Linked DNA regions of Beijerinckia sp. 28-YEA-48. The protein of the gene in region 2 binds, or shares a complex with, the protein of the main gene of each other region. Links are inferred from orthologs where the notes say so. Each region holds a gene or a part of one and is shown on either strand. Other genes may lie near its edges.

What was found.
Region 1: the proteins of nusB (region 2) and rpsJ are in contact, whole or in part, in a solved structure (PDB 3D3B), measured with the Escherichia coli proteins. The link is inferred for Beijerinckia sp. 28-YEA-48 from one-to-one orthologs.

Annotation. Positions count from the first base shown.
Region 1 is NZ_FNSI01000001.1:733,207-736,221, reverse strand. The notes cover bases 52-2,751. They hold rpsJ (30S ribosomal protein S10), read right to left. Parts: upstream 1,706-2,751; coding sequence 1,397-1,705; downstream 52-1,396. Other genes in these bases: tuf (elongation factor Tu), read right to left, coding at 1,828-2,751; rplC (50S ribosomal protein L3), read right to left, coding at 637-1,347; rplD (50S ribosomal protein L4), read right to left, coding at 52-633. Outside these bases: BLW50_RS03425 (50S ribosomal protein L23), read right to left, coding at 1-16; more of rplD, read right to left, coding at 13-51; more of tuf, read right to left, coding at 2,752-3,015. UniProt on the Escherichia coli protein: Involved in the binding of tRNA to the ribosomes. Part of the processive rRNA transcription and antitermination complex (rrnTAC). The complex forms an RNA-chaperone ring around the RNA exit tunnel of RNA polymerase (RNAP).
Region 2 is NZ_FNSI01000001.1:1,015,484-1,018,715, forward strand. Bases 182-3,098 are described here. They hold nusB (transcription antitermination factor NusB), read left to right. Parts: upstream 182-1,366; coding sequence 1,367-1,831; downstream 1,832-3,098. Other genes in these bases: ribD (bifunctional diaminohydroxyphosphoribosylaminopyrimidine deaminase/5-amino-6-(5-phosphoribosylamino)uracil reductase RibD), read left to right, coding at 182-742; ribH (6,7-dimethyl-8-ribityllumazine synthase), read left to right, coding at 894-1,370; thiL (thiamine-phosphate kinase), read left to right, coding at 1,851-2,852; BLW50_RS04835 (Lrp/AsnC family transcriptional regulator), read right to left, coding at 2,862-3,098. Outside these bases: more of ribD, read left to right, coding at 1-181; more of BLW50_RS04835, read right to left, coding at 3,099-3,232. UniProt on the Escherichia coli protein: Part of the processive rRNA transcription and antitermination complex (rrnTAC). The complex forms an RNA-chaperone ring around the RNA exit tunnel of RNA polymerase (RNAP).

The DNA.
Region 1 (3,015 bases), 280 kb from region 2 along the record:
GCGCTGCCTGGCTCATTTGAATCGCGCCTCCAGCGCCTCGATCGCCGCCTTGGTCAGCACCAGCTTCTCACGGCGGAAAATGTCGTAGACGTTGATGCCCTGCACGGGCAGCACGTCGATGTTCGGGATGTTGCGGGCCGCCAGGCAGAAGTTCTGCTGCGGCTCGGTGCCGTCGATGATCAAAGCCGAGTTGAGGCCGGCCTTGGCGAAGGACGCGGCGAGCGCCTTGGTCTTCGCTTCAGCGATATCAGCCGACTGCCAGATCACCACGCCGCCGTCGCGCATCTTCTGCGACAGAGCATGACGCAGGGCCAGGGCACGGACCTTCTTGGGCAGATCATGCGCATGGCTGCGAACGACCGGGCCGAAGGCGCGACCACCACCGCGGAACTGCGGCACGCGCATTGAGCCGTGGCGAGCGCCGCCCGTGCCCTTCTGCTTGTACATCTTCTTGGTCGTGCGGTTGATGTCCGCACGGTTCTTCACCGCATGCGTACCGGCGCGACGCGCCGCCAGCTGGTAGCGGATCATGCGAGCGATCAGGTCAGCACGCGGCTCAAGACCGAAAATTTCGTCGTTGAGCTCGATCGAGCCGGACTGGGCGCCGTCGATGGACAGAATGTCGATTTTCACGGCTCAGCCCTCCTTCTTTTCTTCGCCGGGGGCTGCTTCCGGCAGCTTGAACTTGCCTGGCTGCGGCGCATCCTTCGGCAGCGGCTTCTTCACCGCGTCACGCAGATAGATGTAACCGCCGGCATGGCCCGGGACGGCGCCTTCAACCAGCACGAGGCCGCGAGCAACGTCCGTCTGCACAACCCGCAGGTTCTGCGTCGTCACGCGCTCGGCGCCGAGATGGCCGGCCATTTTCTTCTGCTTGAAGGTCTTGCCCGGATCCTGACGCTGACCGGTCGAACCGTGCGAACGGTGCGAGACAGACACGCCGTGGGTGGCACGCAGACCGGCGAAGTTCCAACGCTTCATCGGACCGGCGAAGCCCTTACCGATCGTCGTGCCGCTGACGTCCACGTACTGGCCGGCAACGAAATGATCGGCGGTGATCTCCGCACCAACCGGGATCAGCTGCTCTTCCGGCACGCGGAATTCGGCGAGCTTCATCTTCGGCTCGACCTGCGCGCGGGCAAAGCGCTCGCGCTCCGCCTTCGGAACATTCTTCACCTTGGCGCGGCCGAAGCCGAGCTGCACGGCGGTATAGCCGTTCTGATCCTTGGTCCGATGCGCGACGACCTGACAGCCGTCGAGCTTGAGAACCGTGACCGGCACATGTTCGCCTGCGTCTGTAAAGACGCGGGTCATGCCGACCTTCTGTGCAATGACACCTGAACGCATTGTTCTTGTCCTTAAGGGCACATTTCTTGAAGAGGTGCCCGGTTTAACCTTAGAGCTTGATCTCGACGTCCACACCGGCCGCGAGGTCGAGTTTCATGAGTGCATCGACCGTCTGCGGCGTCGGATCGACAATGTCGAGGACGCGCTTGTGGGTACGAATTTCGAACTGTTCGCGCGACTTCTTGTCGACGTGCGGCGAACGGTTGACCGTGAACTTCTCGATCTGCGTCGGCAGCGGGATCGGGCCGCGCACTTGCGCGCCGGTCCGCTTCGCCGTCGAAACGATTTCTTTCGTCGACGTATCGAGAATCCGGTGATCAAACGCCTTAAGGCGTATGCGGATATTTTGGCCGTTCATCTTCTCATTCCTTTGCAGCCGTCAGTCCCGGCGCTTCTCTCAAAACAACCGGGACAGCAGGCCTGCATTGAGGCCCCCGGAACTCTCCGCGGCGTCTCGCGACGCCGCGGCGAAAACCTTTATTACTCGACGATGCTGGCGACGACGCCGGCGCCAACGGTGCGGCCGCCTTCACGGATGGCGAAGCGCAGCTTCTCTTCCATCGCGATCGGAACGATCAGCGCCACGTCCATCGTCACGTTATCGCCCGGCATCACCATTTCCGTGCCTTCCGGCAGCGTCACGATGCCCGTCACGTCCGTCGTGCGGAAATAGAACTGCGGACGGTAGTTCGTGAAGAACGGCGTATGGCGACCACCTTCATCCTTCGTCAGGATGTAGGCTTCGGCCTTGAACTTCGTGTGCGGCTTCACCGAACCCGGCTTGCACAGCACCTGGCCGCGCTCGACGTCTTCGCGCTTCGTGCCGCGCAGCAAGCAGCCGACGTTGTCGCCAGCCTGCCCCGAGTCGAGCAGCTTGCGGAACATTTCGACGCCCGTCACGATCGTCTTCACGGTGTCCTTCAGACCGACGATTTCGACTTCTTCGCCAACCTTCACGATGCCGCGCTCGACGCGACCGGTCACCACCGTGCCACGACCCGAGATCGAGAACACGTCTTCAACCGGCATCAGGAACGGCTGGTCGATCGGACGCTCCGGCTGCGGAATGTAGTCGTCAACCGTCTGCATCAGCGCCAGAACGGCGTCATGGCCGATTTCCGGGTTGGTGTTGTCCAGCGCGCATTTCGCCGAACCCTTGGTGATCGGAATGTCGTCGCCCGGGAAGTCGTACTTCGACAACAGTTCGCGCACTTCCATTTCGACCAGGTCGATCAGTTCCGGATCATCAACAAGGTCGACCTTGTTCATGAACACGACCAGCGCGGGAACGCCGACCTGGCGCGCCAGCAGGATGTGCTCGCGGGTCTGCGGCATCGGGCCGTCGGAGGCCGACACGACCAGGATCGCGCCGTCCATCTGCGCCGCGCCCGTGATCATGTTCTTCACATAGTCGGCGTGGCCCGGGCAATCGACGTGGGCGTAGTGGCGGTTCTTCGTCTCGTATTCGACATGCGCCGTCGAGATCGTGATGCCACGCGCCTTTTCTTCCGGCGCCTTGTCGATCTGATCATACGCCGTGAACTTCGCTCCGCCGCTCTCGGCCAGAACCTTCGTGATCGCTGCCGTCAACGACGTCTTGCCATGGTCAACGTGACCAATCGTGCCGATGTTACAATGCGGCTTGTTCCGTTCAAATTTTTCCTTCGC
Region 2 (3,232 bases):
CGAGGTGGTTGTCGGTGTCGGCGCGGCTGCGGCGCGGCGCGCTCATCTCGGCCATATTCTGCGCGTCACCCAAGGCCGTCCGCAGGTGACGCTGAAACTGGCGGAAACCGCCGATGGTTTCGCTGCCGGTGGTCCGCACGACCGGCGCCTGCACATCACCGGCATCGCCGCCAACAATCATGTGCAAATGCTGCGCGCCACCCATGACGCGATCATGGTCGGCATTGGCACGGTGCTGGCGGATGATCCGCTGCTCACCGTGCGCCTGCCGGGGCTCGACGAGCGCCAGCCGTTGCGGGTGATCCTCGATTCCGCTCTGCAACTGCCGCTGCGCTCGCGTCTGGTGACGACGGCGCGGGAGGTGCCCGTGCTGGTGCTCTGTGCCGCCGATGCGGACGGTGGGGCAGAGGCCGCGTTGACGCAGGCTGGCGTCAACGTCGTGCGCGTCGCGCGTGGTGGCGATGGCCATCTTGATCTGGAGGCGGCGCTGCGGGTTTTGGCTGGCCGGGGTTTGACGCGGGTGTTTAGCGAGGGCGGCCCGCAGGTGGCTAGCCGGCTGATCGGCCTTGGTCTGGCCGACGAATGTGTCCTGCTCACCGCGCCCAAGCCCTTCACCCGCGAGGGCGTTCCCTCGCTTAGTGCCGAAGCCCGGGCGCAACTTGAGGATTCTCAGCTTTATCGGCTCGTCGAAGACGGCTTTTCCGGGGTCGATCGGCTGCGCCGCTACGAGCGCGTTCCGTAATATATCGTATTACCGCAAGGCGGCTTCTGGCCGCGCTTGCGCCGGTTGCCGCCGGTCTTTAAGGAACTGTCTCCCGAAGTTCGTGATAGGCTGTGTCGGCGTTACGGCTGGCACTGACTTCATTGGACTTGTCTGATTTCAAGAGTTTACCATGGCAGAACCCCGCCGCTCCACCTCGCAGCCACTGCCGCGCGCCGATGGAGCCCGTTTCCTCATCGTTGAAGCGCGTTATTACGACGCGATCGGCGATATGCTGCTCAACGGCGCCAAGGCGGCGCTGGAGCAGGCTGGGGCGACATGGGACATTGTCGGCGTTCCCGGTTCGCTGGAAATTCCCGCCGCCGTGCGCATGGCCACGGCCGGTGGTACCTATGCCGGCGCGCTGGCGCTTGGCTGCGTCATCCGTGGCGAAACCTACCATTTTGAGATTGTCGCTAATGAAAGCTCGCGTGCGTTGATGGATCTGTCGGTGTCGCAACAATTGCCGATCGGCAATGCTATTCTCACCGTTGAGAACGAGGAGCAGGCGGTTGTGCGTGCCGATCCCAAACAGGGCGACAAGGGCGGGGATGCAGCGCGTGCGGCGCTGTCGCTTTACCAGCTCAAACGCAGCGTGGTCCGGTCATGAGCGCGCGTCGTCAACGGGCCGCCGCGCGGCTTGCCGCCGTCCAGGCGCTCTATCAGATGGAAGTGGCCGGCAAGGGGCTGAATGAAATCCTGGCCGAGTTCGAAACCTTCTGGATCGGTGGCGAGATCGAAGGCGATCAGTATGAGGAAGCCGACGTCGCTCTGTTCCGCGACATCGTGCAGGGCGTGCTGACGGACCAGCTCGAGATCGACCAGGCCGCCGACAAGGTTTTACAGGAAGGCTGGCCGCTGCGTCGTATCGAGGCCGTGCTGCGCGCCGTGTTGCGCGGCGGCGTCTATGAATTGAAGCGTCGTCCCGATGTGCCGGCGCGTGTTATCATCACCGAATATGTCGATGTCGCCGCGGCCTTCCTGGCCGCTAACGAAGTCGGTATGACCAATGCGGTGCTCGACAAGCTGGCGCGGGAGTTGCGTGCCGATGAGTTTCTGACGCGCGCTTGACCGCGTGGAGGAGGGGAGATTGGCTGCCGATTTTTCGGAAGACGATCTGATCGCGACTTTGTTGGCGCCGCTTGCCGGCCGCGCTGGCTTGGGGCTGCGCGATGACGCGGCGTTGATCGATATTCCCGAAGGCATGCAGGTTGTCGCCACCAAGGATGCTTTGGTGGCGGGCGTGCATTTCTTCGCCGACGATGCGCCCGATGACATCGCGCGCAAGGCGCTGCGGGTAAATATTTCCGATCTCGCCGCCAAAGCGTCTGACCCGCTCGGCTTTCTGCTGTCGATCGCCTTGACCGAGAACATTGATCGCAAGTGGATGACGGCTTTCGTGCAAGGGCTGCGCGAGGATGGGGCACTGTATCATTGCCCCCTCATCGGTGGCGACACGGTGCGCACGACAGGCCCCTTGGTCATCTCGGTGACGGCGCTGGGCACTGTGCCGCGCGGCCGCATGGCTTTGCGCACGGGCGCCAAGGCCGGCGACATCATTTATGTGAGCGGCACAATCGGCGATTCAGCGCTTGGTTTGCGCCTGCGGCTGAAGAGCGAGCGCGATGCCGGATGGTGTAGCCGATTGAGCGTTGCCGTGCAGGCGCATTTGCTGCGGCGCTATCTTCTGCCGTCGCCACGTCTGGCGCTCGCGCATGTGGTGCGCGCCTATGCTCACGGTGCCATGGACGTCAGCGATGGTCTCGCGGGCGATCTGGCGAAAATGTTGCGTGTGTCGAACGTCGGCGGCGATGTGCGCCTCGCCGACATACCGCTGTCGGACGCGGCGCGCGCGGCGGTGGCGCTCGATAGCAGCTTGATCGACGGCGCCGTGACGGGCGGCGACGATTACGAAATTCTCTGCACCGTGCCGCCGCAGAATGCCGCGGCCTTCGAGAGTGCTGCGAAGGGCACAGGCGTGCCGGTGACAGCGATAGGCGAGGTCACAGCCGATGCCGGTGGTCTGCCGCGTTTCATCGATGGAGCGGGCGTGGCACGGACGTTTGAGAAGGGCTCGTATAGCCACTTCTGAACGACTGCGTCACAGCGGCAACGCGTTGGTCTCTTTCAGCGTTGCCAGCACGATCGCGGTTTTCACATGCTGCACGGAGTCGTGTGGCAGCAGCACGTCGTTGACGAATTGCGATAGCGCCTTCAGGTCCCGCGTCACCACCTTGAGGATGTAGTCCATCTCGCCGGTAAGCGCGTGCGCCTCCTGCACTTCGGGCAGGCGCGACACCAGTTCGGCGAAGCGGCGGGCGTTGTCGCGGTTGTGGGTAGCTAGCGTCACGGTGATCATGTTGACGAGCCCGAAGCCGAGCCGGTCGCGATTGAGCACGGCGCGGTAGCTGTCGACGAAACCGTCCTCTTCCAGCCTTTGCCGACGGCGCGAGCATTGCGAGGCCGAGAGGT